Regions from separate parts of the Desulfocurvus sp. DL1XJH-121 genome, predicted to be linked through region 2. Evidence: riboswitches for the same ligand, from Rfam matches in the RefSeq annotation. Region 2 holds a riboswitch; each other region holds the start of a gene.
The links. A riboswitch is a leader RNA that binds a small molecule or an ion and turns the genes downstream of it on or off. The one in region 2 is predicted to bind cobalamin.
Positions count from the first base shown of each region.

Region 1: it holds a riboswitch for cobalamin, as region 2 does, so the genes downstream of both, ACYYG1_RS03950 (ribonucleoside triphosphate reductase) here and metE (5-methyltetrahydropteroyltriglutamate--homocysteine S-methyltransferase) in region 2, are expected to answer to the same signal.
Region 3: it holds a riboswitch for cobalamin, as region 2 does, so the genes downstream of both, ACYYG1_RS06915 (sirohydrochlorin cobaltochelatase) here and metE (5-methyltetrahydropteroyltriglutamate--homocysteine S-methyltransferase) in region 2, are expected to answer to the same signal.

Region 1 covers NZ_JBTVWW010000004.1:3,801-13,929, forward strand. Annotated here, with positions in the region: gene ACYYG1_RS03940 (HD domain-containing protein) at 1-46, opposite strand, end outside; gene ACYYG1_RS03945 (VgrG-related protein) at 261-1,577, shown strand; cobalamin riboswitch at 1,781-1,954, shown strand; gene ACYYG1_RS03950 (ribonucleoside triphosphate reductase) at 2,127-4,190, shown strand; gene ACYYG1_RS03955 (hypothetical protein) at 4,336-4,578, shown strand; gene ACYYG1_RS03960 (insulinase family protein) at 4,700-7,585, shown strand; gene ACYYG1_RS03965 (DMT family transporter) at 7,624-8,520, shown strand; gene ACYYG1_RS03970 (sensor domain-containing diguanylate cyclase) at 8,525-9,826, opposite strand; gene ACYYG1_RS03975 (Fur family transcriptional regulator) at 10,042-10,129, shown strand, end outside.
Region 2 covers NZ_JBTVWW010000011.1:100,335-110,463, forward strand. Annotated here, with positions in the region: gene aprA (adenylyl-sulfate reductase subunit alpha) at 1-442, shown strand, start outside; gene ACYYG1_RS09755 (CoB--CoM heterodisulfide reductase iron-sulfur subunit A family protein) at 605-1,843, shown strand; gene ACYYG1_RS09760 (FAD-dependent oxidoreductase) at 1,850-4,084, shown strand; gene qmoC (quinone-interacting membrane-bound oxidoreductase complex subunit QmoC) at 4,097-5,278, shown strand; gene ACYYG1_RS09770 (zinc ribbon domain-containing protein) at 5,335-6,009, shown strand; cobalamin riboswitch at 6,882-7,069, shown strand; gene metE (5-methyltetrahydropteroyltriglutamate--homocysteine S-methyltransferase) at 7,197-9,473, shown strand.
Region 3 covers NZ_JBTVWW010000007.1:100,084-110,212, reverse strand. Annotated here, with positions in the region: gene ACYYG1_RS06920 (FecCD family ABC transporter permease) at 1-869, opposite strand, end outside; gene ACYYG1_RS06915 (sirohydrochlorin cobaltochelatase) at 874-1,773, opposite strand; cobalamin riboswitch at 1,918-2,122, opposite strand; gene ACYYG1_RS06910 (hypothetical protein) at 2,455-2,859, shown strand; gene ileS (isoleucine--tRNA ligase) at 3,003-5,831, shown strand; gene lspA (signal peptidase II) at 5,874-6,377, shown strand; gene ACYYG1_RS06895 (PLDc N-terminal domain-containing protein) at 6,381-6,602, shown strand; gene ybgF (tol-pal system protein YbgF) at 6,599-7,519, shown strand; gene ACYYG1_RS06885 (NIL domain-containing protein) at 7,558-7,995, shown strand; gene ACYYG1_RS06880 (PilZ domain-containing protein) at 8,036-8,551, shown strand; gene ACYYG1_RS06875 (protein phosphatase CheZ) at 8,575-9,351, shown strand; gene ACYYG1_RS06870 (YqaE/Pmp3 family membrane protein) at 9,408-9,566, opposite strand; gene mgtE (magnesium transporter) at 9,779-10,129, opposite strand, start outside.

The sequences.
Region 1 (10,129 bases), on a different contig from region 2:
GGTTCTGGGCCTTGATCAGGTCCAGGGCTTGGTCTCTGCTCAGCATGCGTCCCTCCTTGGGAAGCCGAAGGTTTTGCCCGCGCCTCCGGCACGCCCCCAGTATATGCATCCCCGCGAAAAGGGCAAATTCTATCGGCGTCTACCGCGCGGCGGGCCTTGCGGAGGGGTGGCACGCTTTCTGCTTTTCACCCTCGCGCGGGGTGCCGTGCGCCAAAATTTCGACGGCGCGGCCCCCGCAATATGAGCCGCGAGGTGCGCACGTGAACCTGAATCCCATCCAGCTGTTGTCGGCCATCCAGTCCGCCGGGGGCAAGTCCCCGGGGCAAGGCGGCGCGTCCGCCATGGGCCTGCCTTCCCTTCCGGGGAGCGCCTCGGCCTTTGCGGACATGCTGCGCGGGGCTCTGCAAAGCGGCGGGAGCGAGGCCCTGGACCTGGCCACGCAGTTCTCCCTGGGCGGCCAGTTCATGGCCCAGATGAGCGGCGTGGACGCGGCGCAGATGACCGAAATGAGCGAGATGAACATGCTCATGGACGCCATCTCCGGCGCCAAGGACCAGGACGGCGGCGGTCTGGGCATGCTGGGGCTTTCCGGCTCGGGGCTGCCGTTCATCCCGGGCGGCCCGGCCCCGGGCGGCATGGACATGGCGCGCATCGCCGAGCTGTTGCGGACCCAGGCCCAGGAAGGCGCGGCCGTCAAGGACGCCATGGCCCAGGCGCAACAGACCGCCCAGCCCGCGCCCCGGCTGGAACAGGCCGCGGCGGCCGCCCATTTCGCCTCGGTGCGCCCGGCCGCGCCCGAGGTCCTGCCCGCAGCCGCCCCCGGCGTGGAGCTGGCTTCGCGACCGGCCCCGGTTTCCGCCCCAGCGGCCCCGCGCACCCTGGAGACGGCCAAGGCCGCCCTGGCGCACAAGGCCTACGGCGCGGGCGCGGCCAGGGACCCCTTCGGCCAGCTTTCGGCGCGTTTCGAGTCCGGGGGCCAACCCGGGGCCGTGGGCTTCGACCGCGTGGGCGGCACCTCCTATGGCATCTACCAGATTTCCTCCAAGGCCGGGACCTTCGACCGCTTCCTGTCCTTTTTGCAGCACAAGGCCCCGGACATGGCCCAGCGCCTGGCCGCCGCCGGGCCCGCGGACACCGGCTCCAAGAGCGGCCCCATGCCCTCGGCCTGGAAGACCCTGGCCCACGACGAGCCTTCGCGTTTCGCGGAGATGCAGCACGAGTTCATCCGCGAGACCCACTATCTTCCGGCCCTGAGGAAGGTGGCGGACCTGACGGGCGTGGACCTTTCCGCGCGCCATCAGGCCGTGGCCCAGGTCCTGTGGTCCACGGCCGTGCAGCACGGAGCCACGGGCTCGGCGCGCATCTTCGCCAAGGCCCTGGAGGCCGTGGGCGGCATGGACGCCCCCGGAGCGGACAAGAACCTGATCCAGGCCGTGTACGCGGACCGGGCCGGGCAGTTCGGCTCCTCCTCGGACCGGGTGCGTGGCGCGGTGCGGTCCCGCTTCTCCGGTGAGCTCAAGGCCGCTCTGACCCTCTTGGACGGCGGCGCGGACTCCCTGTTCGACTCCAATGTCTAGGCGTGCGGCCGTCCTTCTGTCTTTGGGTTTATTTTCAATTAAATCAGTGTATTAAAATTTTTATCGAAACGGCTGGCTCCGGATTCGCCTGCCGTCCGAGCCCCTGATGGCGCGCCTTCCGAGGGCTCGGGCCCGTTCCGCACGACGCTCCTCGGCCAAAACCGCCCGTTGAACCGGCCCGGGTCTTTTGGTATCTTTCCAAACGTTGATCGACTTCTCCAGGTGGCTGAGCCTGAAAAGGGAATCCGGTGCGAATCCGGAGCGGTCCCGCCGCTGTGATCCCCCGCGCTCGCCGATCCACGCGCCACTGCCCGCCGGGCGGGAAGGCGGATCGGCAGGGGAGAGCCAGAAGACCTTGCCTGGAGCTATTCCTTCCGTCCGCGGCACGAGGATGCCGCGGCAGGAACGAAGGAGAATCCCAAAAACACATACCCGTGGCCCCGGGCGGTACCGCCGCATCAAGGAGCCAGGGGCGAAGCGTTTCGGTGCCCAGCATCGCGTCTTCGGCTGTTGCCGTCGCGCGGGGCGCCGTATCCGGAGAGAGCACACATGCCGACACACATTCTCAAGCGCGACGGGCGCCTGGAAACATGGTCCACGGACCGGATCGGAGACGCCATCTTCAAGGGCCTCAAGGGCAGCGGCATCAAGGACCCGCTGCTGGCCAAACGCCTGGCCAAAAAGGTCGAGGCCAAGCTGGCCGGGATGGAGACGGCCGAGCAGGAGCACGTCCAGGACATGGTCCAGGAAGTGCTCATGGAGAACCGCCTGTACAAGGTGGCCGAGCGCTATATCATCTACCGCGAAAAGCGCCGCGAGCTGCGCAACCAGGACGAGGCCTACCTGGACATCCGCTCCATGATCGAGACCTACCTGGACGCCTCGGACTGGCGTGTGGCCGAGAACTCCAACATGGTGCACTCCTTCCAGGGGCTGATCCTGCACATGGCGGGCAGCGTGCAGGCGCGCTACGTGCTGGAAAAGTACCCCGAGGAGGTGCGCCAGGCCCACGAGCACGGCTACTTCCATCTCCACGACCTGTCCTTCGGCCTGGCCGGCTACTGCGCGGGCTGGAGCCTCAGGGACCTGCTGCTGGAGGGCTTCAACCTGCGCGACCGCTGCTGCTCCGACCCGGCCAAGCATCTGGACGCGGCCTGCGGCCAGATCGTCAACTTCCTTGGTACGTTGCAGAACGAGTGGGCCGGGGCCCAGGCCTTCAACAACGTGGACACGTACCTCGCGCCCTTCGTGCGCAACGACGGCCTGTCCTACGAGTACCTCAAGCAGCAGATGCAGAAGCTGGTCTTCAACCTGAACACCACCTCGCGCTGGGGCGGCCAGAGCCCGTTCACCAACTTCACCTTCGACTTCACGCCCCCGGCGCACATCGCCAAGGAGGCCGTGATCATCGGCGGCAAGCTTCAGGATTCCACCTACGGCGAGTACGCCCATGAAATGGAGATGATCAACCGGGCCTTTTTGGAAGTAATGCTTGAGGGCGACGCCCACGGCCGCATCTTCTCCTTCCCCATCCCCACCTACAACGTGACCAAGGATTTCACCTGGGACAGCGAGGCGGGCCATCTGCTGCTCAAGATGACGGCCAAGTACGGGGCCCCGTACTTCCAGAACTTCATCAACTCGGACCTGAACCCCGAGGACGTGCGCAGCATGTGCTGCCGCCTGCAGATGGACCTGCGCGAGATCCGCAAGAAGACCGGCGGCCTGTTCGGCTCCGGCGACCTCACGGGCTCCATCGGCGTGGTGACCCTGAACCTGCCCAAGCTGGCCTACCTGTCCCACGGGGAAGAGGACTTCCTGGACCTGATCACGGAATACGCGGAGCTGGCCCGCGATTCCCTGGAATTCAAGCGCAAGATGGTCACGGCCAACTTCGAGGCGGGCATGTTCCCGTATTCGCGCCGCTACCTGAAGAATGGCTTCAACGGCCATTTCTCCACCATCGGGGTCATCGGCGGCCACGAGGCCTGCCAGAACCTCTTGGGCAAGGGCATCGAGACCCCGGCGGGCACGCGCCTCATGCGCCGGGTGCTGGACCACCTGCGCAAGCTGGTGGTGGTCTTCCAGGAGGAGACCGGGCACCTCTACAACCTGGAGGCCACGCCCTGCGAGGGCACCTGCTACCGCCTGGCCAAGATCGACAAGGCCCTGTACGGCGAGATCACGGCCGCGGGCGGGGACACGCCCTATTACACCAACTCCACGCTGTTGCCCGTGGGCATCACCGACGACGTGTTCGAGGCCCTGGAGCATCAGGACAAGCTGCAGACCATGTACAACGGCGGCACGGTGTTCCACTCCTTCGTGGGCGAGGCCGCGCCCGACGAGCAGAGCGTGAAGAGCTTCCTCATCAAGGCCATGACCAACACCAAGATCCCCTACGTCTCCCTGACGCCGACCTTCTCCATCTGCGAGGACCACGGCTACCTGTACGGCGAGCACTTCGAGTGCCCCACCTGCGGCAAACCCGCCGAGGTCTACACCCGGGTGGTGGGCTACTACCGACCGGTGAGCCGCTGGAACAAGGGCAAGCAGGCCGAGTACGAGGAGCGCAAGGAATACGCCATGAACACGCTGTGCTGCGGCGCGTAGCGTCTTCGGGGCCGGGCCTCGCGCCCGGCCCCTTCTTTTTTGGCCCCGGTTTCCGCGCTGGATGCCGCCTCGGAAAGAAGGTACAAGCGGACAGGACTACCGAGTCGGAAGCAGCCTGCAACAGCCCATGGACGCGGAGAAAACCATGATCCTGAGCGCGAGCCAACTGGACGCCCTGCGCCAGCGCAACGAAGAGGAGCTCGCCCTGGGCGGCAAGGCCACCCACGGGTATCCCGCGCAGATCATCCGCGACCTGCTGCACACCGTGGAGCACGTCAAGCGCGAGAAGAAGAAGTGGCAGCGCTTGGCCACGGAGCGCGGCCGGTCCCTGGAGGCCGTGCGCGACATCGTGGAGCGCGCGCCCGTGAACGGCAACTCCTCGGACTAGCCTCCCTTCCGGCCGCCGCCCCCCGATCCCGGGGGGTTCTGTTTGCGGCCGGGCTCGTGTATTGAACCCCCTGACAGCGAACAAACAGCCAACAGGCCGCCCCGGGCGGCGGAGGTTACGGATGCGCGAGATGCATGGATTCGTTCTCGCAGAGGAACGGGACATCCCGGAAATCGGCTGCCGCGCCAGGCTCTGGCGCCACCGGGCCACGGGCGCGGAGCTCATGTCGCTGGCCTGCGACGACGAGAACAAGGTCTTCGGCGCGGCCTTCCGCACGCCACCCGCGGATTCCACGGGCGTGCCCCACATCCTGGAGCATTCCGTGCTCTGCGGCTCGGACAAGTATCCCGTGAAGGAACCCTTCGTGGAGCTCCTCAAGGGCTCGCTGCAGACGTTCCTCAACGCCTTCACCTACCCGGACAAGACCTGCTATCCCGTGGCCAGCGCCAACCTGAGCGACTTCCGCAACCTGGTGGACGTGTACCTGGACGCGGTGTTCCACCCCCTGATCCCGGAGACCGTGTTCCAGCAGGAAGGCTGGCATTTCGAACTGGACGGGCCCGACGGCCCGCTGACGCGCAAGGGCGTGGTCTTCAACGAAATGAAGGGCGCGTATTCCTCTCCCGACGGCGTACTCCACGAGCGCTCCCAGCGCGAGCTGTTCCCGGACGTGACCTACGGCCTGGACTCGGGCGGCGATCCGCGCGTGATCCCCTCCCTGACCTACGAGGCCTTCAAGGCCTTTCACGAAACCTACTACCATCCCTCCAACGCGCGCTTCTGGTTCTACGGCGACGATCCCGAGGAGGACCGCCTGCGCATCCTGGAGGAGGCCCTGGCGGGCTACGAGGCCCTGGACGTGGACTCCGAGGTGGGCCTGCAGCCCGCCTGGAGCGAGCCGCGCCGCGCGGAGCACAGCTTCGCGGGCGGCGAGGACGGCCGGGCCATGTTCACGGTGAACTGGCTGCTGCCCGAGACCACGGACCGCGAGCTGGCCCTGGCCCTGGAAATCATGGAGGAGGCCCTTATCGGCCTGCCGTCGTCCCCCCTGCGCCGGGCGCTCATGGAGTCGGGCCTGGGCGAGGACCTGGCGGGCGTGGGCCTGGAAAACGAGCTGCGCCAGCAGTTCTTCTCCCTGGGGCTCAAGGGCGTGGACCCGGAGGACCTGGAGCGGGCCGAGGCCCTGCTGCACGAGACCCTGGCGCGCGTGGCGCGCGAGGGCTTCGGCGCGGACATGGTGGAGGCCGCCCTGAACAGCGTGGAATTCGATCTGCGCGAGAACAACACGGGCCGCTTCCCGCGCGGCCTGTCCCTGATGCTGGAGAGCCTGACCTCCTGGCTTTACGGCGGCGACCCCTTCGGGCCCCTGGCCTTCGAGGCGCCCCTGGCCGCCCTCAAGGCCCGCCTCGCGGCGGGCGAGCCCGTGCTTTCGGACCTCGTGGCCGCGCATCTGGTGGACAACGCCCACCGCGTGAGCGTGGTCCTGACCCCGGACGCGAACCTGGCCGCCCGGCGCGAGGCCGAGGAGGGCGAGGCGCTCACGGCCCTGCTGGCCGGCATGGACCAGGCCCAGCGGGACGAGGTCGCCCGGCGGGCCGAGGCCCTGCGCCGCATCCAGGAAGCCCCGGACGCCCTCGAGGCCGTGGCCACCATCCCGCAGCTGGGCATCGCGGACCTGCCCGGGGGCGAGCGGCGGATCCCCTCGCGCACGGGCGAGGCCCGGGCCCTGGTGCACGACATCCCCACCCGGGGCGTGGTCTACGTGGACGCGGGCTTCGACCTCTCGGTGGTGCCCGACGATCTGCTGCCCCTGGTGCCGCTGTTCGGCCGCGCCCTGTTCGAGACGGGCACCTCGCGCGAGGATTTCGCGGACCTGTCCATGCGCATCGCGCGCAAGACCGGCGGCCTGGAGCACGAAACCTTCACCTCCGCCTCCCTGGGCGGCGGCCCGGCCGTGGAGCAATTGCTCCTGCGCGGCAAGGCCATGGCCGCCAACGCAGGGGAGATGCTGGACATTTTGCGCGACGTGCTCCTGGACGCCAGGATCACGGACCGCGAGCGCTTCCGCCAGATCCTGTCCGAGGAAAAGGCCCGCCTGGAGCAGCGCCTGATTCCCGCCGGGCACATGCTGGTGCTCTCGCGCCTGCGCGCGCGTTCGGGCGGTGCCGGCTGGGCCGCCGAATGCATGGGCGGGGTGCGGGCGCTCGCCGCCTTGCGCGAGCTGGCCGCCCTGGCCGAGAAGGACTGGGACGCCGTGGCCGCGTGCCTGGAGACCCTGCGCGGGCTGGTGGTCCGGCGGGGCGGCCTGGTCCTGAACCTCACGGCCGACCCCGGGGACTGCGCCACTGTTGAACGGCTGTTCCCGGCCTTTGCCGGGGCCCTGCCCGATGCGGCCGCGCCCGCCGCGTCCCGCGTCCCCCAGGGCCTGCCCCGGGCCGAGGGCCTGACCCTGCCCGCCCAGGTCAACTACGTGGGCAAGACTGTGGACCTCGCGGCGGCGGGCTACGCCTTCAGCGGCGCGCACCTGGCCGCCGTGAAGCACGCGCGCATGGGCTACCTCTGGGATCACGTGCGCGTGCGCGGCGGCGCCTACGGAGCCTTCTGCGTCCTGGACCGCTTCGCGGGCACCCTGTCCCTGGTCTCCTACCGCGACCCGGCCGTCACCGGCACCCTGGAGGCCTTCGACGGCCTGGGTCCCTACCTGGCCGGGCTGGACATGCCCGCGTCGGAGCTGGAGAAGAGCGTGGTGGGCGCGGTGGGCGACGTGGATCCCTACCTGCTGCCCGACGCCCAGGGCTACACCGCTCTGCTGCGCGGGCTCACGGGCGACACCGACGAGGTGCGCGCGGCCATGCGCGCACAACTCCTGGACGCCGGGCTGGCGGACTTCCGGAACCTGGGCGCGCTCATGGAGCCGCTGCTGCCCTCGGGCGACGTGGTGGTCCTGGGTTCGGCCGAGGCCCTGGACAAGGCCGGGCTGGAATGCACGCGCACGCGGGTCCTGTAGTCGATCCCATATAACCGGAATCTTCCTGCGGAGGGCGCATGCCGTTCGTCGGTGAGGCCGCGGCCCTGGCCACGGCCGTTCTCTGGACCCTGGGGTCCTTCATCAGTTCCGCCCTGGGCAGGCGCATCGGCGCCCTGCGCCTGAACACCATCCGCCTGCCCCTGGCCACCCTGATGCTCCTGGCGAGCTGCGTGCTGGCCGGGGGCTGGTCGCGGCTGTCCCCGGAGGCCGTGGCTTGGCTGGCGGCCTCGGGGATCGTGGGCCTGGCCCTGGGGGATTCGTTCCTCTATTCCTGCTACACCCTGGTGGGCGCGCGCCTGGGCGTGCTGCTCTTTTCCCTGGCCCCGGCCATGACGGCGGTGCTGGGCTACCTGTTCCTGGGCGAGACCCTGGGGCCGCGCGCCATGGGCGGCGTGGCCCTGGTCACCCTGGGCGTCTGCGTCGTGACCCTGGAGCGCCTGCCCTCGGGCGGGGGGACCCTGGCCCGGGTGCCCCTCAAGGGCGTGGTCCACGGGCTGCTGGCGGCCCTGGCCCAGGCCGCCGGGCTGATTCTGGCCAAGCAGGGCATGAGCCTGGACACCTCGCCGCTCTTCGCCACCCTGGTGCGCATGGTCACGGCCACGGCCGTGTTCTACGTGGTCATGGCCCTGGGCCGCAGGCTGGAGAATCCTCTGGCGATCCTACGCAGCGGCCCCAGGGTCTTCCGGATGGCCGTGCTCTGGGTCTTCATGGGGCCCTTCGTGGGGGTTTGGCTGTCCCTGGTGGCGGTGCAGCACACGGCCACGGGCGTGGCCGCCACCCTCATCGCCCTGGAGCCGGTGATGATGATTCCCCTGGTGGTGCTGCTGGAGGGCTACAGGCCCAGCGCGCGGGCCGTGGTCGGGGCCCTCGTGGCCTTCGGGGGCACGGCGCTTTTGTTCCTGCGCCAGGGCTGAGGGGTCAGGCCAGCTGGCTGTTCCGCCGGGGGACCACGCAGAGGCAGGCGCCCACGCGGTTTTTGCCCTCGGCCTTGGCCCGGTAGAGGCCCTGGTCGGCCCGCTTTAGCAGGGACGCGGCCGAGTCCTCCTCGTGGAAGCCCGCCACGCCCATGGAGCAGGTCATGCCCGGGGCCACGGAAAAGGCGTTCTCCTCCACCCTGGCGCGCAGCTTCTCGGCCATGTACAGGGCGCCGTCCAGCCCGGTCTCGGGGATGACCAGGGCGAACTCCTCGCCCCCGTAGCGGGCCAGGACGTCCATGGAGCGGATGTGCGCGCCCAGCAGCGCGGCCAGCTCCGAGAGGGCGATGTCCCCGGCCTGGTGGCCCAGGCTGTCGTTGACGGCCTTGAAGTCGTCGATGTCGATCATGATCATGGACAGGTCGCAGCCGTAGCGCCTGGCCCTGCGTATCTCGGCTTCCAACTCCTCCAGGAACTTGCGCCGGTTGAAGACGCCGGTGAGGGGATCGGTGTTGGCCAGGCGGTGGAAGAGCCGGCGTTCGTTTTCGATGCTGGTCACATCGGTGAAGCTGATGTTGTACCTGCCCGCGAAGCCCTCCACGGGCGCGGTGCGCATGAGGAAGGTCCGGCCCGACCCGTTGCCCTGGCGCACCAGGTGTTCCTGGCCCGGATTCTCCAGGGCCGCGCGTATCCAGCACGGGAATTCGGAGTGTTCGTCCACGGCATGGATGCGCGTCAGCGGCATCAGGCGCTCCATCTCTTCGCAGGTCCTGGGGCGGGCGCCCCGCCCGCCGTCCGCCATGCGCAGCATGGGCGGGTTCAGGTAGTCCAGGCGCTGGCCGTCGGTGATGACCATGGGCGCGGGCGCGGCGTCCAGGATGGCTGCGGCCGTGGTCTGGCGTTGTCTGTGGAAACGGGTTTCCTCGGCCCGGGCCATGAGGGGCAGGGCTTCCCCGAGCAGGGATTCCGCGTCCAGGGGGCGCTGCAGGAACAGGTCAGCCCCGCTGCGCAGCCCGGCCACGAGATCGCGCTTGCGGGGCTCGCGGGCGGTGAGGATCACGGGCAGGTCCGGGTCCAGGCGCTTGAGCCGGAGGGTGAGGTCCTGCCAGTGGCTTCCGGGCAGGGCGGTGTCCAGGAACACGGCCCTGGCCGCGCAGGATTCCAGGAGCCCATGCACTGCCTGGGTGTCGCGGGCCACCAGCACCGATTCCGCGACGCCCTGCAGGGCGGGGAGGCTGTCGTCGGGCGAGTCCGGGCAGGCGAAGAGGACGGTGGTCCGTTTCTCGGGGGCGTCGCTTAAGATCATGAGCAACTCCTGAGGGAATTTGGACATGGTTAGCACGGTTTTACAAGGGTGTGTCAATGAGGTTTTCCCCCAAAGGTTCCGTGGCCGGGGCGGACCGGTTTCCCGGGCGGCGGATTTCCTGGCGCGGCGGGGGGCTGGAGGGGCCGCCGGGGGCCCTTTTCTTGACACGGATGCTTGCCCCGCATAAATGTAGCAAAACCCATGGAGCGTGACGCATGAAGGAGCCGCAGGGCGTTTTTGCAGATTATCTCGCCAAGAAAAGCCTCAAGATGACCCCCCAGCGCAGGCTGATCCTGGACGTGT
Region 2 (10,129 bases):
CATCGAAGGCAAGGACGCCTCCACCGATCCCGTCGTGAACCCCAACTACATCTCGCCCAAGAACTTCATGATGCGCCTCGTGAAGTGCACCGACGAGTACGGCGGCGGCGTGGGCACCTACTACACCACCTCCGCGGCTCTGCTCGACACGGGCTTCTGGCTCCTCGACATGCTGGAGGAGGACTCCCGCAAGCTGGCCGCCCGTGACCTGCACGAGCTGCTGCGCTGCTGGGAGAACTACCACCGCCTGTGGACCGTGCGCCTGCACATGCAGCACATCCGCTTCCGCGAAGAGTCCCGTTACCCCGGCTTCTACTACCGCGGCGACTTCCTGGGCCTCGACGACAGCAAGTGGAAGTGCTTCGTGAACTCGAAGTACGATCCGGAGAAGGGCGAAACCGCCATCTTCAAGAAGCCTTACTACCAGATCATCCCCGACTAGGATGACATGTCCGGGTGGCCGCGGGGAGCGCTCCGCGGCCACCCTTTCCAAACATGCGTCCCATGTCGTAAAATGGTCTAAGCCTGAGCCTTACCTGGAGTTATCGTTCAGGCTTAGGCCATTTTTAACAGTCTGGCAGGAACCTGATCTAGGGAGGAACAAATGCCAAACACCAGCGTGCTCGTTGTCGGGGGCGGTTTCAGCGGCATAACGGCCGCTCTCGAAGCCGCGGAAGTCGGACACGAGGTTTTTCTTGTGGAGAAATCCGCATTCCTGGGCGGACGGGTGTCCCAGCTGAACAAGTATTTTCCCAAGCTGTGCCCCCCCTCCTGCGGACTGGAGATCCAGTTCCAACGCATCAAGAAGAACCCCCTCGTCAAGGTCTTCACCCTGGCCGAGCTGGTCTCGGTTTCCGGGGCCAAGGGCGACTACAGCGTAAAGATCAAGATCAAGCCCCGCTACACGGCCCCCATGGCCGCGGACCTCTCCGAGGCCGCCGACGAGCTCTCCGGCGGCGCCGCGAGCGAGTTCGAGTTCGGGCTCAAGAAGCGCAAGGCCCTGCACCTGGACATGCCCTTCGCCTACCCGGGCCGCTACGTCCTGGAAAAGGACGAGTGCAAGGCCGCCGACCTGGAGGCCCTGGAAGACAACGAATTCATCGATCTTTCCGAGAGCGAGCGCGAGATCGAGGTCAACGTCGGGGCCATCGTGGTGGCCACGGGCTGGAAGCCCTACGACGTGACCAACTTGACGAACCTCGGCGCCGGCGCCCTGGAAAACTGCATCTCCAACATGCAGATGGAGCGCCTGGCCTCGCCCCACGGGCCCACCAACGGCGAAATCAAGCGCCCCTCCGACGGCAAGACGCCCAAGCGCGTGGCCTTCGTGCAGTGCGCCGGGTCCCGCGACGAGAACCACCTGAGCTTCTGTTCCTACATCTGCTGCATGGCCTCCCTGAAGCAGGCCACCTACGTGCGCGAGCAGCTGCCCGACGCCCAGGTGACCATCTACTACATCGACCTGCGCACCCCGGACCGCTACCAGAAGTTCCGCAACCGCGTGCTGACCGACGAGGCCATCCACCCGGTGAAGGGCAAGGTGGCCGCGGCCGAGCAGGGCGCGAACGGCTCGGTGATCCTCACGGTGGAGGACGCCGTGGCCGGGACCAAGTCCAAGGAAGAATACGACCTCGTCGTGCTGGCCACGGGCATGCAGCCCAGCCTGGCTGGTGAGAAACTGCCCTTCGACCTGCCCCTGGACGAGGAGGGCTTCGTGGTGGGCGGAGAGGACAACGGCATTTTCGCCGCAGGCTGCGCCAAGAAGCCTCTGGATGTCATGAAATCCGCTCAGTCGGGCACCGGCGCCGCGATGAAGGCGATCGAAACGGTGAGAGGGAGGTAGCGAGCAATGGCCGAGAAAATTGGTGTCTACTTCGACGAATCAGCGGTCGGCCCGTACCTCGACGTACAGGAGCTGGTCGAATTCGTGAGCAACCGGTGGAGCGCCGACTGTCCCGTGGTCAAGACCCATCCCGTCCTGCCGGGCGAGGAAGGCCGGTCCATGATCCAGGCGGACATCGACTCCGAGGCTATCGACGGCGTACTGATCTGCGGGTCCTCCCCCCGCTGCGATTGGGAGGCCTACGACTTCGGTCCGTCCATCATCGTGGAGCGCGTGAACCTGCGCGAGCAGGTGGGCATGTGCTTCCCCGCCGGCGAGGACCAGGAACTCAAAAAGGGCATGGCCATCGACTACATCAACATGGGCGTGGTCAAGCTCCAGAAGTCCCGCATTCCCGCCCCCGAGCACATCGAGACCGTGAAGACCGTGATGGTGGTCGGCGGCGGCTGGACCGGCCTGCACGCGGCCCTGCACGCGGCCGGCGCGGGCTACGACGTGGTCCTGGTGGAAAAGGACGCCGAGCTGGGCGGCCGGGCCAAGGGCCTGTACAAGACCGTACCCATCATGCACCCCTACACCGAGGCCCACGAGCTGGATCTCGCCGGGGTCATCGGGAGGGTCAAGGCCGAGTCCCGCATAGAGGTCGTCACCGGCGCCACGGTGCAGAACCTCAAGGGCGCGCCCGGCAAGTACACCGCCGTGCTCTCCACGGGCGCCGAGAAGCCCGTGGGCGCCGTGGTCCTGGCCACCGGCTGGGTCCCGCAGGACACGAAGCTGCTCAAGCCCTTCGGCTACGGCAGCATCCCCGGGGTCATGACCACCGCCGAGATGGAGGCCAAGGTCAAGGAAGGCTCCTTCCGCGGCAAGCGCGTGGCCTTCGTGCTGAACACCTCCAAGCTGATGCCCAAGAACCTCTACGCTCCCAAGTGCAAGGCCGAGCCCGCCGAGGAAGCGGCCAAGGCCGAGGGCGAGGAGGAAGCGGCCTTCGTGTTCGAGGATCTCGAACACGAGCGCCACCTGCCCTTCTCCAGCGCCATCAACTCCGTGGTGTCCATCAAGCAGGCCGGCTACGTCCGCGAGCTGGACGACAACGCCCAGGCCTACATCATCTACGAGGACATGATCGTCCAGGGCATCCACGAGAAATACTACAAGGCCGCGTCCGACGACCCGGGCATCATGCTCACCAAGGGCTACGTCTCGCGCATCGAGCAGGACATGGACGGCGGCATCCTGGTCACGGTGAAGAACAACCTCATCGGCCAGGACTTCGAGCTGAAGGTCGACACGGTGGTGCTGCCCACGGGCATCGTTCCCACCACGGCCAAGGACCCGGTGATGAACTTCGTGTACCGCCAGGGCCCGGCCTTCCCCGACCTGGACCTGTTCGACGGGTTCTGCGACTCCAACTACATCTGCTTCCCCTACGAGACGCGCCGCACGGGCGTGTACGCGGCGGGCTGCGTCCGCCAGCCCATGCTCATGGACAACGCCGAGGAGGACGCGGCCGGAGCGGCGCTCAAGGCCATCCAGTGCATCGAGTCCGCCAACCGCGGCGTGTCCGTGCACCCGCGCTCGGGCGACCTGACCTTCCCCGAGTTCAACTTCGTGCGCTGCACCCAGTGCAAACGCTGCACCGAGGAATGCCCCTTCGGCGCCCTGGACGACGACGAGAAGGGCACTCCCATGCCCAACCCCACGCGCTGCCGCCGGTGCGGCACCTGCATGGGCGCCTGCCCCGAGCGCGTGATCTCCTTCGCCAACTACAACGTCGACCAGATCGGCTCGGCCATCAAGGCCGTGAAGGTCCCCGACGACATGGAGAAGGACGGGCCCCGGGTCATCATCCTGGCCTGCGAGAACGACGCCTACCCGGCCCTGGACATGGCCGCCATGCGCGGCAAGTCCTGGAGCCCCTACGTGCGCATCCTCCCGGTGCGCTGCCTGGGCTCGGTGAACGCCATCTGGGTCGCCGACGCCATGAGCAAGGGCGTGGACGGCGTGATGCTCCTCGGCTGCAAGTACGGCGACGATTACCAGTGCCACTTCGTGAAGGGCTCGGAAATCTGCAACCGCCGCAAGGAGAACATCGCCGAGACCCTTGAGCGCCTTGGTGTGGAACCCGACCGCGTCGAGCAGTACCAGGTCGCCATCGACGAGTACGACAAGCTGCCCGGCATGATCGAAGAGTTCATGGACATGATCCTCGAGAAGGGTCCCAACCCGTTCAAGGGCTACTAGGAGGAGATACCCATGTCGAAAGCTGTTCGGATCGAACCTGATCTGCAGTTCATCAGGGACTTGCAGGAGGTCGGGGGCGAATCCCTGAAAAAGTGCTACCAGTGCGCCACCTGCTCGGTGGCCTGTCCCCTGTCCCCGGCGGACGCCCCCTATCCCCGCAAGGAGATGATCTGGGCGCAGTGGGGCCTGAAGGACAAGCTGGTCAACGATATCGACATCTGGCTGTGCCACAACTGCGGCACCTGCTCCGACCTCTGCCCCCGGGGCGCCAAGCCCGGCGACCTGCTGGCCGCCCTGCGCAACATGGCCTACCGGTCCCTGGTTTCGCCCACGGTCATCGGCAAGTGGATGAGCTCGTCCAAGTACCTGCCCATCCTGGTGGCCATCCCGGCGGTCCTGTGGCTGTTCGTGTGGTACCTGACCACCGGCCTGACCATCCCGGACGGGGAGATCGTGTTCGGCAAGATCTTCCCGGGCGACTACACCATCGACCCCATCATGAGCCTGACCTTCTTCTTCATGGTGGCGACCTTCGTCATCGGCTGCTCCAAGCTGATCAAGTCGTTCACGAGCACGGGCGGGACCTACTACGTGGGTGCCCACGAGAAGCCCTGCATCGTGGACTGCGTGAAGGACGTTCTGCTGAACGAGATCGGCCAGCACACCAACTTCAAGGACTGCGAAGGCGACGAAAACGACATCCAGAGCGAGGAGCGCTTCAAGGGCCACCTGTTCTTGTTCTACAGCTTCGTGGCCCTGGCCATCGTCACCGGCCTGGTGGCCTTCGGGCACTGGGGCGGCAAGGTCATCGAATTCATCTCGCCCATGGGCCACACGCCCATGCACCTCTTGAACCCGGTCAAGCTCCTGGCCAACGCGGGCGCCATCGCCATGCTCATCGGCCTGACCAAGCTCACGCGCAGGCGCATGAACCTGGACGACTCCAAGACCAAGTCCAACTACTACGACTGGTATCTGTTGGGGCTCATCTGGGTCATCGCGCTGACGGGCATCGGAGCCGAGCTGCTGCGGCTTCTGGGCGTCGCCACCCTGGCCTACCCGGTGTACTTCGGTCACCTGGTGGCGGTGTGGATGCTGTTCGCCTACTTGCCCTGGTCCAAGCTGGGCCACCTGATCTACAGGACCGTGGCCCTGGTTTACGCCCGCTACATCGGCCGTGTGCCCCTGGGCTAGCCCGGCACTCGTGAACAGGACAAATCATTTCCTTACGGAACAGGAGGAAGAATACAATGGCTGAGAGCACCGACCGCAAGGTTTTCTCCATGGGCACCTTCGCCGCGTACCTCACGGGCGAGGACAAGGACTCGAACATGGCCGCCATCAAGGACATGCTCGGCTACATGACCCAGCTTGAGATCGACGGCGCGAGCCTGCCGTTCGCCGAGGCCATCGCCAAGGCCTGGATCTACGAGCAGAACCCCGAGCTCATCAACATCGCGGGCAAGGCCGACCAGTTCGGCCAGCACGTGTCCGTGCCCGTGCTGCCCGAGGACGTCACCGCCCAGGTGTCCGCCATCGTGGCCGAGCTCAAGGGCACCAAGGACAAGAACGCCGAGCAGGCCGCCAAGATCTCCGACCTGGAGAAGAAGCTGGCCGACGCCCAGTCCAAGCTCAAGGCCGCCGAGGCCAAGGTCACCACCTACGAGGCCCAGCTGGGCGAAGGCGAGAAGAAGCTCTCCGTATCCGAGGGCAAGATCGACTCCGTGACCGGCAAGGTCGACGACCTCATCGCCAAGATCGAGCAGGTCATCGCCCACGGCGTGGTCACGGCCGCTGCCGGCGACGGCGGCGCCGCCGCCCCGGCCGCCTCGGCCGACGCCGCCGCCCAGGACACTCCGGGCGAGGTTTCGTCCGACTTCGGCTTCGGCACCGACGATTCCGGCGGGGACAGCTTCGGGTTCTAGAGTATAATGTGAGTGTGGAAAGCATCGAAGCCCCGGTCCGAATGGACCGGGGCTTCTTGCGTTTGTGGGGCGAAAGCATGGTATACACGAGACAGTCGGTCTGCTGTAGCGCAAAACCAACCGTGCCCTCCCGCCCTCCCGCCGCGTTCCGCAACAGGTTTGATGGGGTGGTTTTGGGGGAGGGGTTGTGGTGCTGCGGGCGCGTGGCGCGGGAGAGGCGCGCTCCCTTCGAGGATTTGTCCCGCCGCGCGGCTGCCCGCAGAGGCGGGCCTGCATCCAGGCGGTCGCACCCCTCTCCCGCGCCACGCGCTGGGGCACCAGCGGAGAGCCTCCCGCTCCGAGAACGCGACGGGAATAAAGAAGAGGTATCCTACCTGACGAAGGAGATGGGGCCGCAGGCTATGATCATACTTGGCCCCATGGTGCCATGCTATTTGCGATGCTGCCCCGCCAGCTCCCCAACCCCCGGCGCGCTGCCCGGCGCAGCGGCTGTGATGGTAATCAACGAAGCGGAGCCGGGCTCGTGCGACGGGGCGGCATCACCTGTGCCGCGACACGAGGGGAAGAATCATTAAGGGACCGCACCACCGCGACTTCCCAGCGCCCCATGCGGGTGCGGGGGGCGTAGCGGCTGTGATGGTAATCAGAAAAGCGGAGCCCCCCGCACCCGCATGGGGCGCGGCCGCATCACCTCCCTCCCCTCATTCTCGACAAACCCACGCCCTACCCGCGAGGGAACGCGGCGGGTGGGGAGGGAGGGAACCGTTGATTTTGCACCACGACAACAAGCCCCACCCCCACGTAAACCCACCGAACCAACTACACTTCCTCTGCTTTTCCAATTCCCCCTCCCCCTCCCCCCAACTTGACACCCCAAAAATCCTAATATAAGGATATCTCAATATATTGATACAGGCAGGAAACGGAAGACGGTGCAAATCCGTCGCGGGCGCGCCGCTGTAACCGGCATTATCCCCCCGCAGTCACTGTCCCCCGGGACGGGAAGGCTGCGGGACCATGGGGCCGGAAGCCAGAAGACGCCCTGCCTGAGAAGCTCGGCTACCTCGCGTACAGGTGGTGGATGCGGCGTCCGGCGGGTGGAGCATCGGCTCCGGTTTCGCTGCGCTCTCTCCCCCCGCGTGGTCCCCTGCTTCCTGGTACGAACTTCAGTACAAGGAGAAAGGACTATGCTCTCACATGTGCTCGGTTTTCCCCGCATCGGGAAGGACCGCCAACTGAAACGGGCCCTGGAGGCCCACTGGCGCGGCGAGACCACGGCCGCGGACCTGGAGGCTGAGGCCGCGCTGATCCGCGAGGACGCCTGGCGGCTGCAGGCCGCACAGGGCCTGGGCCTCGTGGCTGTGGGCGACTTTTCCCTCTACGACCACATCCTGGACACGGCCATGATGGTCGGCGCGGTTCCCCGGCGGTTCGGCCTGCCCGGCGAGGCCCGGGACACGGACACGTATTTCCGCATGGCCCGGGGCGACGCCCAGGGGGGCGTCCCGGCCATGGAAATGACCAAGTGGTTCGACACCAACTACCACTACATCGTGCCCGAGTTGGACGAGATCCCGCGCTACGCCATGGCGGACACCCGCATCCTTGACCACGCCCGCCGCGCGGCGGAGCTGGGCCACAGGCCCAAGGCCGTGCTCGTGGGCCCGGCGACCTTCCTCTCCCTGGCCAAGGCGCCCCAGGGCGCGGACCGCTGGGAACATCTGCTGCCCCTGGCCCGGGTCTACGCCGAGGCCGTGGCGGCCCTGGCCGAGGTCTGCCCCTGGATCCAGATCGACGAACCCGTGCTCTGCGCGGACCTTGGGCCGGAGGCGCGCACGGCCCTGCGCAAATCCTGGGCGCTGCTGCACGACGCGGCCGGAGGCGCGCACCTGCTGCTGGCCGCCTACTTCGGGCCCCTGGGCGAGAACCTCAAGCTGGCTCAGTCCCTGCCCTGCCACGGGCTGCACGTGGACCTCTGCCGGGGCCGGGGCCAGCTGGACGAGGTCCTGGACACCCTGCCCGAGGGACGCTGCCTGTCCCTGGGCCTGGTGGACGGGCGGAACATCTGGAAGAACGACCTGGACCGCTCCCTGGGCGCCCTGCGCAGGGCCATGGACAGGATCGGAGAGGAGCGGGTCCTGGCGGCCACAAGCTGCTCCCTGCTGCACTGCCCCGTGGACCTGGACGGTGAATCCGCCCTGGCCCCGGAACTGCGCGACTGGATGGCCTTCGCCGTGCAGAAATGCGGCGAGACCGCCTTGCTGGCCCGCGCGGCCACGGGCGGCCTCGCGGACGAGGCCCTGGTGGCCACCCGCCGCTCCCTGGCCCGCCGCGCGGCCAGCCCGCTGACGCGCGACCCGTCCGTGCGGGCGCGCACGGCGAGGGTGGACGAGGCCATGCGCACGCGCACATCGCCCTTTGCCGCGCGCAAGCCCGTGCAGGACGCGGCCCTGGGCCTGCCCCCGTTCCCCACCACCACCATCGGTTCCTTTCCGCAGACCCCGGACATCCGCCGCGCGCGCCTGGCCCGGCGCAAGGGCGAGATGGACGAGACCGCGTACACCGAATTCGTGCGCGGCCTCATCAAGGACGCGGTGGACCGCCAGGAGGGGCTCGACCTGGACGTGCTGGTGCACGGGGAGCCCGAGCGCAACGACATGGTGGAGTATTTCGGCCAACAGATGAAGGGCTTCTGCTTCACCCGGAACGGCTGGGTGCAGAGCTACGGCAGCCGCTGCGTGAAGCCCCCGGTGATCTACGGCGACGTGTCCCGGCCCGAGCCCATGACCGTGGACTGGATCACCTACGCCCAGGGCCTGACCGCAAAGCCCATGAAGGGCATGATCACCGGGCCGGTGACCATCCTCAACTGGAGCTTCGTGCGCGACGACATGCCCCGCGCCGAGGTCTGCGCCCAGATCGCCCTGGCCATGCGCGACGAGGTCGCGGACCTGGAAAAGGCGGGCATCAGGATCATCCAGATCGACGAGGCAGCCCTGCGCGAGGGCCTGCCCCTGCGCGCCGCGGAGCACGAGACCTACCTGCGCTGGGCCGTGGATTGCTTCCGAGTCACGGCCGCCTGCGTGGCCGACGCCACCCAGATCCACACCCACATGTGCTACAGCGAATTCAACTCCATCGTGGAATGGATCGCGCGCATGGACGCCGACGTCATCAGCATCGAGGCCAGCCGCAGCGGCATGGACCTGCTTTCGGCCTTCGAGGAGTTCGAATATCCCAACGACATCGGCCCGGGCGTGTACGACATCCACAGCCCGCGCGTGCCGGGCGTGGAGGAGATTCTGGACCTCCTGCGCCAGGCCCTGGAGGTCATTCCCGCGGAGCGCCTGTGGGTCAATCCCGACTGCGGGCTGAAGACCAGGGGCTGGGCAGAGTCCACTGCGTCCCTGAAAAACATGGTCGCAGCCGCCAAAAAACTGCGCACGGAACACGGCCCAAGCTGAACGCACGGGCCCGGTCCATGGCGGATCGGGCCCGTTTTTCACGGCGGCCAGGCCCCTTTCTGGAGTCCGTCCGGCCTTGGACGGGATTGGAAATTCCACGTCCGCGCCCGCAAATCAGCTCCGATTTTTTTGCGCCAGAGGTCGGTTTTCGCACCTCTCGAACCCGATTTTGCGCAAGCCTATCCCCCTTCCGGGCGCAAAAACCAACGCCCCTACACACGAATCTCGCCCAAAAACGCCCCGGCTTTGACCTTATTCCGGCCCGAACGAGACCTCGGAACCTTTCCGCTTTCGCGTCCCCAGGCCTTGCGCCCGGCCGGGGATGTCGTTCTGTTTCCCCGTCGCAAAACGGCCTTTCGATCGGAAAAGCGACAGAAAAACCGAAGCCTACGCCCATTTTCGAGGTAATAATGACGATCGTTCTGTTTATGCTTTTCCTGATTTTTCTTCCTCGCGGCAGGATTTACGCACAGCGTCAGCAACTCACTGCAATAATTATTTTTCTGAAATAAACAAAAATGTACATATAGAATTGAAACTGAATTGGCAAAACTGACATATCAAAAGGACCGGCACCAAGCCAGGGCCAAGGCGGCTCGGGGAGAGTCTCCCGGGGCCGTGAACATCATTCTGCGTAGGGGGCAAAGGCCTCCCAG
Region 3 (10,129 bases), on a different contig from region 2:
TGCGGCACCACCAGCCCCACGAAGCCGATGACCCCGGACACGGACACGGCCGCGCCAGTGAGCAGGCTGGCCGCCAGGAGCAGGCGCAGGCGCGAACGGTCGGCGTCCAGCCCCAGCATGCGGGCCTGGGCGTCGCCCATGGACAAGAGGTCCACCTCCCGGGCCCAGGCCAGGGCCGCGAGGCCGCCGGCCAGCATGTAGGGCCAGACGAATGCCACGTGGGCCCAGCCCCGGCCCTGGAAGCTGCCCATGACCCAGAACACGATGCCCGTCACGGACTCCTCGTCCAGGGACTTGAGCAGGGAGATGAGCGCCGAAAGGAAGGTGGCCACCACGATGCCCGCCAGGACCACGGTTTCGCGCCGCAACCGCCCGGCCACGCTGCCCAGGGCGATGACCGCCGTCAGCGCCGCCCCGGCCCCGGCCATGGCCGCCAGGGGCAGCAGCCCCACCCCGGCCAGCACGGGCAGGGTTGAAATGCCCAGAAAGATGGCCACGGTGGCCCCGAAGGCCGCGCCCGTGGACACGCCGATGGTGAAGGGGTCGGCCAGGGGGTTTTGGAGGATGCCCTGGAACACGGCCCCGGCCATGGCCAGGGAAGCGCCCGTGAGCCAGGCCAGGCAGGCCCGGGGCAGGCGGATGTCCAGGACCACCACCCCGGCCACGGGGATCGGGTCGGCCAGCCCCCCGGTGAGCCCGGACCAGAGATGGCCCAGGACCTCGCCCGCGGGCACGGACAAGGGGCCGAACAGGCAGGCCAGAAACACCGAAACCACGGAGGCCAGCCCCAGCCCCGCCAGAAGCGGAGTCGTGGCCGCCTGCGCGTGTCCGGCGCCCAGGCGCCCCCTGTCCGTCCCCTGTCCGTTCATGATGCTAGTCCAGAGTGGCCAGGGCGGCTTTCAGATGCTCCACCCAGATGGCCCGGAAGGCCGGGTATTCGGCCGTGCCCTTGATGACGGGGGTGACCTTAAAGCCGGCCTTGGTCAGCACGGAGATCCAGGAATCGTCCTCCGCGCCGGCCATGTCGTTGCGCGCGTGGTCGCCGGCCACGGACATCAGGGGCCGGAGCCACACGGCCTTGACCTTGCGGGCCTTGAGCTCGGCCACCACGTAGTCCAGGCTGGGCGTCCCTTCCACGGTGCCCACCAGGATGTCGGAGTCCTTCTGGGCCAGATACCACTGCAGGCCGGGATAGTAGATGTTGCCCGCATGGTGGGTGCCGTGGCCCATGAGCACCACGGCCTCGCCCTTCTTGCGCTGTTTGGGCGTGGTGGCCAGGATGGCGTCCACGACCTTTTCCATGTCGCCGGGCCCGGTCATCATGGGCAGGCCCACGCTGAGCTTGTGGAACCCGCCGGGGATGCCCCGGAAGGAGTTCACCACGGACAGGACCTTCTGATGGAACTCCTCGCCGGGAATGGTGTGCAGGGACTGCACGGCCACGTCGGTGAAGCCCTCGTCCATCATCTTGGCCAGGGCGGTCTGCACGGAATCAGGCGACACGCCCTCTTCCTTCTGCAGCTTGTGGCGGATGATGTTGCTGGTATAGGCCCAGCGCACGGGCACGCCCGGGCAGTCCTTGGCGACCTGCTTCTGCATGTCCAGGAACGAGACCTTGGCCTCGGGCACGGAGGTGCCGAAGGCCACCAGCAGGATGCCCTTCTTGGGGGCCTTGGCACCGTCGTGGCCAGCCAGGGCGGGGATGCAAATGAGGCACAGGATCAGCGCCAGGGTCGCGGCGGACGCCGCTTTGAAGCCGGGGACGAAGCGCATGGACAAACCTCCTGCGTTCGTACAGGTGGGCGGCCTGAAACAATGGAGTGGAGCCGGCCGTTCCCATGGAACGGGCCGGGTAAGCGCCGGACGTATGTACGGGGAACGTCGAACCCGCCTGACGAATGCCCTCGTCGCCCGGCGGCTAGCGCAGGCCCCAAGGCAGGTCTTCTGGCTCTCCCGGAGTCCGTTTCGCCTTCCCGGAGCGCTTAACGCGTCCAGTGGCGTCATGAAACGGACATCCTCCCTTCCGCGCGGGAAGGGCCGGGATCACAGCGGCGGGGCCGCCCCGGATTCGCACCGGGTTCCCTGGCCCGACAAGCGGGCCGCCTTGAGGAAGCATCCTCTTACGCCAAAGCGCGGGATTTGTCATCGCCCCGGGGGGGCGCGCCGCATCCGGGACGTCGTATTTTTGGCTACCCGAGGTGTCCGTCTCGTCTTTTGATAATATCTTGAAAATACAGCCAGTTATAAAAAAATCTCATAATTTCTAGAGTCCCTCGCGCCCCTTTCCGTTGTTGGGCTATTCGCCCCGCTGCCCGCCCCTTCGCCTCGGGAAGTCCGCCGCGCAAGGCCCGGCGCGCCCTGGCCCGCGAGTTGCAAACGATCCCGTGTGTCCGTTGCGGCGCGGTGAGTTTCACTGTCCGCATGAAAAACTTTACCAATTTTCAAGAGGATCGCATGCGCTGGACGCCCCTGTTCCTGTTTCTGTTCCTGGCCCTGATCGTGGCCTTCGCCACCCCGGTGACCTGCGCCGAAGACTCGCAGGAGCGCGAGGCCCTGTCGCGGGTCACGGACCAGGCCGCGCCTTCGGGCTCCCACAGCGTGCGCCTGAAGGTCTCCCCCGTGACCTACGGCGGCTCCCACGGCCAGCAGGTCGCGCCCGCGCCCGACAAGCAGGACAGCACCGCCCTGGAGCGCCCCGTGCCCGACTCCCGCTATCGCGTGCGCCTGCATTTGGACGCCGCCGCGCCCCACGGGCCTTCGGATTCCGTCCTGGCCGCCAGGAGCTGCGCCAGGCGGCTCATGGCCCTGGTGGAACAGGACCTGCTCTCCCGCGCGCGGTTCCCCGGCATGGCCGCCTAGGGCCGCCCCGGGCCGCGAGCCCGCGCCTCACGGTCCGCCCGGGGCCGCCGCCCCCCCTCTCGCCTTGACTTTAGGGTGCAGTTGACTAAATTGGTGCCCTCCCTTTCGCACCAACATTTTCCTTACAAGGATTTGACCGCACCATGAGCGATTACAAGAAGACCCTGCATCTGCCCCAGACGTCCTTTCCCATGAAGGCCAACCTGGTCCAGCGCGAGCCCGAGACCCTCGCCTTCTGGGAGAAGATCGACGCCTACGGGGCCATGGTCCAAGCCAACGAGGGCGCGGACCGCTACGTGCTGCACGACGGCCCGCCCTACGCCAACGGCCACATCCACCTGGGCACGACCCTGAACAAGGTGCTCAAGGACATCATCGTCAAGTCCCGCAACATGGCCGGGACCAAGGCCGAATACGTGCCCGGCTGGGACTGTCACGGCCTGCCCATCGAGCACAAGGTCTCCCAGGAGTTGCGCGAAAAGGGCAAGACCGACCTGCCCGCCCTCACGGTGCGCAAGATCTGCCGTTCCTATGCCGAGAAATGGGTGGACGTGCAGCGCGGGGAATTCAAGCGCCTGGGCGTGCTGGGCACCTGGGACGACCCGTACCTGACCATGAAGCCCGTGTACGAGGCCGCCACGGCCCGCGAGCTGGGCAATTTCATGGGCAAGGGCTCGGTGGTGCGCGCCAAGAAGCCCATCTACTGGTGCAACGATTGCCAGACCGCCCTGGCCGAGGCCGAGGTGGAGTACGCGGACCACACCTCGCCCTCCATCTACGTGCGCTTCCCCCTGAACGATCCCAAGCTCAAGGACGTCGCCCCGGCCGTGGACCCGGCCAAGGCCTACGTGGTCATCTGGACCACCACGCCCTGGACCCTGCCGTCCAACCTGGCCGTGGCCCTGCACCCCGAGTTCGACTACGTGCTGGTGGAAGTCTGCGGCGAATACTTCCTGCTGGCCCAGGGCCTCCTCGAGGACTGCGCCAAGAAGTTCGGCTGGGACGCCCCCAAGGTGGTGGCAGAGGCCAAGGGCGAGGCCTTCGAGGGCCTCAAGGCCTCCCATCCCTTCTACGGCCGCGAGTCCGTGCTCGTTCTCGGCGACCACGTGACCCTGGAGGCGGGCACCGGCTGCGTGCACACGGCCCCGGGCCACGGCCGCGAGGACTACGAGATGGCCCTCAAGTATGGCCTGGACGTGCTCTCGCCCCTGGACGACCAGGGCCGCTACCTGAACAGCGTGGAATTCTTCGCGGGCCTGCGCGTGGAGGAGGCCAACGAGCCGGTCATCGCCAAGCTCACGGAGCTTTCCCGTCTCATGGCCCGGGAGAACCTCTCCCACTCCTACCCCCACTGCTGGCGCTGCAAGAAGCCCGTCATCTACCGGGCCACCACCCAGTGGTTCATCTCCATGGAGGAGAACGGCCTGCGCGACAAGGCGCTGAAGGCCATCAACGACGACGTGCGTTGGATCCCGGCCTGGGGCCGCGAGCGCATCCACAACATGATCGAATTCCGCCCGGACTGGTGCATCTCGCGCCAGCGCACCTGGGGCGTGCCCATCGTTGCCCTGCTCTGCAAGGACTGCGGCGAGGCATGGTTCGACAAGGACTGGGTCATGGGCATCGTGGACAGGTTCGAGACCCATGAGCGCGGCTGCGATTATTGGTTCGAGGCCCCCATGGAGGACGTGGTGCCCCAGGGCCTCGTCTGCCCCCACTGCGGCGGCAACCACTGGGAAAAGGAAGACGACATCCTGGACGTCTGGTTCGACTCGGGCACCAGCTTCGCGGCCGTGGCCGAGAAGCGCCCGGAGTTGTCCTTCCCCACGGACATGTACCTCGAGGGCTCGGACCAGCATCGCGGCTGGTTCCACTCCTCGCTGCTGGCCAGCGTGGGCACGCGCGGCGTGGCACCCTACAAGAACGTCCTGACCCATGGCTACGTGGTGGACGGCGAGGGCAAGAAGATGTCCAAGTCCGTGGGCAACGTGGTGGCGCCCCAGGAGATCATCGACAAGTTCGGCGCGGACATCCTGCGCATGTGGGTTTCCAGCGTGAACTACCAGGACGACGTGCGCATCTCCGACGACATCCTCTCGCGCCTGGTGGACGCCTACCGCCGCATCCGCAACACCCTGCGCTACCTCCTGGGCAACCTGGGCGACTTCGACCCGGCGGTGAACGCCGTGTCCCCGGAGGCCATGCTGCCCCTGGACCGCTTCGCCATGACCCTGGTTAACGGCGTGCACAAGCGCGTGCTGCGCGGCTACGACGAGTTCGAGTTCCACCGCGTGCACCACGCCCTGCACAACATGTGCGTCACGGAGCTCTCGGCCTTCTACCTGGATATCGTCAAGGACCGCCTGTACGTGTCCGCCCAGGATTCCGTGGAGCGCAAGAGCGCCCAGACCGCCCTCTGGCAGATCGCCCTGACGCTCATCGGCGACATCGCGCCCATACTGACCTTCACGGCCGAGGAGGCCTTCTCGCACCTGCCTAAGGCCATCAAGCCCGACGTGCCCACGGTGCTGGCCATGCGCTTCGCCATGGACGAGGCCTATCTCCTGCCCGAGGCCGAGCGCCAGCGCTGGGAGACCGTGGCCGACGTGCGCGCCGAGGTCACCAAGGCCATCGAGCCCGTGCGCAAGGCCGGGACCGTGGGCCACAGCCTGAACACCCACGTCACGCTCTACGCCCGCGAGGAGCTGTTGGACGACCTCTCGGCCCGGGGCGTGGACCTGGAAGAGATCTGCATCGTGTCCAAGGCCGAACTGGCCCCCCTGGCCGACGCCCCCGCCGACGCCTTCGAGAGCGAGGAAGTGGACGGCCTGAAGGTGGCCGTGGCCGTGGCCCCGGGCGAGAAGTGCCAGCGCTGCTGGAAGTACAGCCAGGAGTTGGGAAGCGACGCGGACCACGCCGACGTCTGCCCGCGCTGCGCGGCCGTGCTGCGCGCCGAGGGCACGGCGGACTAGGGAGACGGCCATGCAGCGAGGACCAAGGCTCCGGGGGATGCGATGACGCGCTCGCGCTTCACCTATCCCCTGTCCCTGGCCGCCATCGTGCTCGTCCTGGACCAGTGCACCAAGTTCTGGGTCCAGGCGTCCCTGGCGCAATACGAGAGCGTGGAGATCATCCCCGGGTTCTTCAACCTGGTGCACGTGCTCAACCGGGGCGCGGCCTTCGGGTTCCTGAACCAGGACGACATCTCCTGGCAGCGGCCGTTCTTCGTGGCCGTGGCCCTGGCGGCCAGCTTCGTGGTCATCCACCTCATCCGCGGCGGGCAGGCCCGCGAATGGTTCTCGGCCACGGGCCTGGGGCTGATCCTGGGCGGGGCCCTGGGCAACCTCGTGGACCGCGTGCGCCTGGGCCTTGTGGTGGATTTCCTGGACTTCTTCGCGGGCGGCTGGCACTGGCCCGCCTTCAACGTGGCGGACATGGGCATCAGCGTGGGCGTGACCCTCCTGCTGATCTCCTTCTACATCACGGATCGCGGGCAGCGCAGGCGCCCCAAGGAGTAGACCGTGCAGATACTTGCCGACCTGCCCCCCTGGTTCCTGGTCGTCCTGGCCGTAACCATCATTTGCCTCGGCATATCTTTTTGGGGTATTTGGCATGCCTATTGGCGTGAGTTCCCGACCGTCCAGGAAAAGATGATCTGGCTGGTCGTGATAGTCTTCATTCCCTTCGCGGGTGGCATCGCCTACCTGGGCTGGGGACGGACCAGAGCAAGGAAAACGACATGAAACGCATACTCATATTCGCGGCCCTGGCCGCCTGTACCGTTCTTACGGCCTGCGTGAAACCCGAGGACGTGCGGACCCTGGACAACCGGGTCTACGAGCAGAAACTGCGCATCGACGAACTCGAGGGCAAGGTGGAGCAGGCGACCCAGGTGGATTCGGAAAAGGCCGATCTCTGGGCCCAGGTGCAGAGCATGCGCCAGGAGCTGGCCCAGACCAGGAGCGAGCTCGAAGCCCTGCAAAAGGACGTCGCGGGCGTGCACGAGGGCATGGACCTCGGCGCCAAGGCCCTTGATACCCTGGGCGAGGACGTCAAGGACGTGAAAATCGGCTGGCAGCGCCTCAATTCGCAGCTTGGGGCCGACGTGGACCTGGCGGCCATCCGCGCCGAGCGCATGATTCCGCCGGCGGCCCAGCCGCAGCCCGACGGGGTCAACGCCACCCTGCCCGGAGGCCCCGAGGCCGGACCGGCCGGCGAAAGCTCCACCGCGGCCGACACCCCCAACGCCTCGGCCCCGGACCAGACCGCGGCCCAGGTCACGGCGGACGCCGCCTCCACCCTGTACAAGAGCGCCCGCTCGTCCTTCGAGGCCAGCGACTACCGCCAGGGCGTGGCCCTGTGGGACGAGTTCGTGTCCTCGTTTCCCGAGCACAGGCTTGTTCCCAACGCCCTCTTCTGGCAGGGTGAGTGCTATTACCAGATGAAGGATTACGCGCGGGCGGTCCTCAAGTACCAGGTGGTCATCGACAAGTACAAGAAGAGCACCAAATACCCCACCGCACTCCTCAAGCAGGGCATCTCGTTCATGCGCCTGGGACGGGTCAAGGCGGGCAAGCTGCTGCTCAAGGACGTGGTCAAGCAGTTCCCCCAGGCCCCCGAGGGCAAGCGCGCGGCCACCATCCTCAAACAAGTGAAGTAATACGAACGGGCCCCCGCATCCGGGGGCCGGAGAAATCCATGCAGGACGTGATCAAGGCCCAGCGCAAGATAGTCTACCTCAAGTTCCCGCCCGAGCGCTCGGGAAGGCCCGTGATGTGCAACCTCACGCGGCTCTTCGACCTGACCTTCAACATCCTCCAGGCGCACATCCTGCCCCGGGGCGAAGGCCGCATGACCCTGGAGCTCACGGGCACCGAGGACAACTACCGCAAGGGCGTCAACTACCTGAAGGAACAGGGTATCCGCGTCGAGCACGTGGCCCAGAAGATATTCCGCGACGAGGATTCGTGCATCGATTGCGGCGTCTGTACGGCCCTGTGCCGCAGCCAGGCCCTGCACGTGCACCCGGTGACGCGCAAGGTGGAGTTCGACTCGGAAAAATGCACGGCCTGCGGCATGTGCACCAGGGTCTGCCCGGTGAACGCCATGGTGGTGCAGTTAGAGGAAAACGACTAACCGCGGATCGCTGCTTTCGGGCGGCCTGCCGGAGGGAACCATGGACGACGAAGGCTTTGCACGGGTTGAGACCAGAGTGCGGGCCTACGTGCGCCCCGCTCCCTCGCGCGACGCCCTGCCCCTGGCCTACGACAACCCGGCCCTGGCCGAGGGCGACGCGGGGCCGGATCTGGCCTCGGGCGGCCTGTCCCAGGCCGTGACGGACTTCATGGTTTCCCTGGACGCCAAGCTGGACACGGTCATCAGCCTCCTGAACCAGAAGAGGCTGGAGGACGAGTTCGCGGCGGAGGTCGAGGTCGTGGAGGTGGGCGGCGACGGCCTGCGTTTCGCCACCACCGGAGACTTCGCGGACGGCGACGCCCTTGAGTTCGCCCTGGTGCTGAATCAGTTTCCCCTGCGCGTGGCCTCGGTGGTGGGCGTGGTGGAGCCGGCCGATTCGGGGCCGGGACGTCCCGTGACCTTCACCCGGGTCCGCGAAGCGGACCTGGAGGCCCTGGTGGGTTTCGTGTTTCAGGAACAGCGAGCCCGCATACGCGAAACCAAATGGGCCACATAGGCCTCAAGACAAGGACGCCAGTCATGACTCCCGCGGAAAATCTGCAGATCGACCAGTTGGTCCAGGACATCACCAAAAAGGTTGTGGGCGGCCTGGACGCCATCCTCCTGGAGGCCGTGCAAAAGGAAATCTCGGAGGTGCTCTCCAAGACCCTGACCCGCGCCCTCAAGGAAGGGGAATTCTTCCGCAAGGTCAACGACGACATGCGCGAAGGGTTGGAGAAGATCTACAAGGAGATCAACAAGACCAAGGAGGACGTGGCCAAGGGCCTGCCCCAGCCCGAGCAGACCAACGAACTCATCAACCAGGCCTCGGACCAGCTGGACGCCATCCTCAAGTCCACCGAGGACGCCACCGTGGCCATCATGGACATCGTGGAGGCCCACCAGCAGCGCGTCATCAACGTGGGCGAGGTGCTGCAGCAGTTCCGCACGGGCGGCGCGAGCAAGGACAACGTCAACGAACTCATCGAGCTCAACAAGCGCAACCAGCAGGATCTCATGGAGATCATGACCGCCCTCTCCTTCCAGGATCTGACGGGCCAGCGCATCAAGAAGATCATCACGGCCCTCAAGAGCATCGAGGAGATCGTGTTCAACGTCTACATGAGCACGGGCCTCAAGGTCCGCGTGCGCGACCAGGAACCCGAAAAGGACGACCAGGACATCGAGAAGGAGACCCAGCAGAAGCTGGAGGCCCTGGAAAAGGGCAAAGCCGTCAAGGGCTCCAAGCTCGAAGGCCCGTCCGAGGGAACCTCCCAGGCCGACGTGGACGACCTCCTGGCGCAGCTCGGGCTGTAGCCGCTCCCCTTCCGGCTTTCAGGCCGCCCCTCCCGCGCGGGAGGGGCGGCCTTTTTTCATTTCCTGACCAGCAGCCAGATGACGTGCACCAGCCCCGGCACGTACCCGCACAGGGTCAGCACCAGGTTCAGCCAGAAGTGCAGGCCCAGGCCGACCTTGAGAAAGGCCCCCAGGGGCGGGACCAGGACGGAGATGATGATGCGGATGAGTTCCATACGGCCTCCGGTTTCGGGTTCATGCTGCGGACAGCATACGCGAAAATCCGGGTCCGGGACAGCCCGCGTAGAATCGAAAAGCGTCCTAGGCTGTTCACAAATGTGCGAGCGCAAGGCGCAAGGAAAATGCAAGACCGACGCGTATTCCAATACGCGAAGGTTTGCATTTTTCGCAGCAACGAAGCGATCGTGCGTTTGTGGGCAGCCTAGGGCTACAAAAGAAACATCTTGGCCAGGCCCAGGAACAGCAGGAAGCCCATGGTGTCCGTCACCGTGGTCAGGAAGATGGCCGAGGCCTGGGCCGGGTCGCGGCCGAGCATGCGCAGCACCACCGGGAACATGGCCCCGGACACGCTGCCCACCACAAGGTCCAGGGCCAGGGCCAGGGCCATGACGGCGGCCAGGATGGGTTTGCCCGTGAAGACGACCACGCCCAGCAGGATGAGCAGGCCCATGGCCAGCCCGTTGACCACGCCGATGCGCGACTCGCGCCAGACCGCGAACCAGGCGCGCTTGGCGTCCCATCCCTCCATGGCCAACTGGCGGATCATCACGGCCAGGGA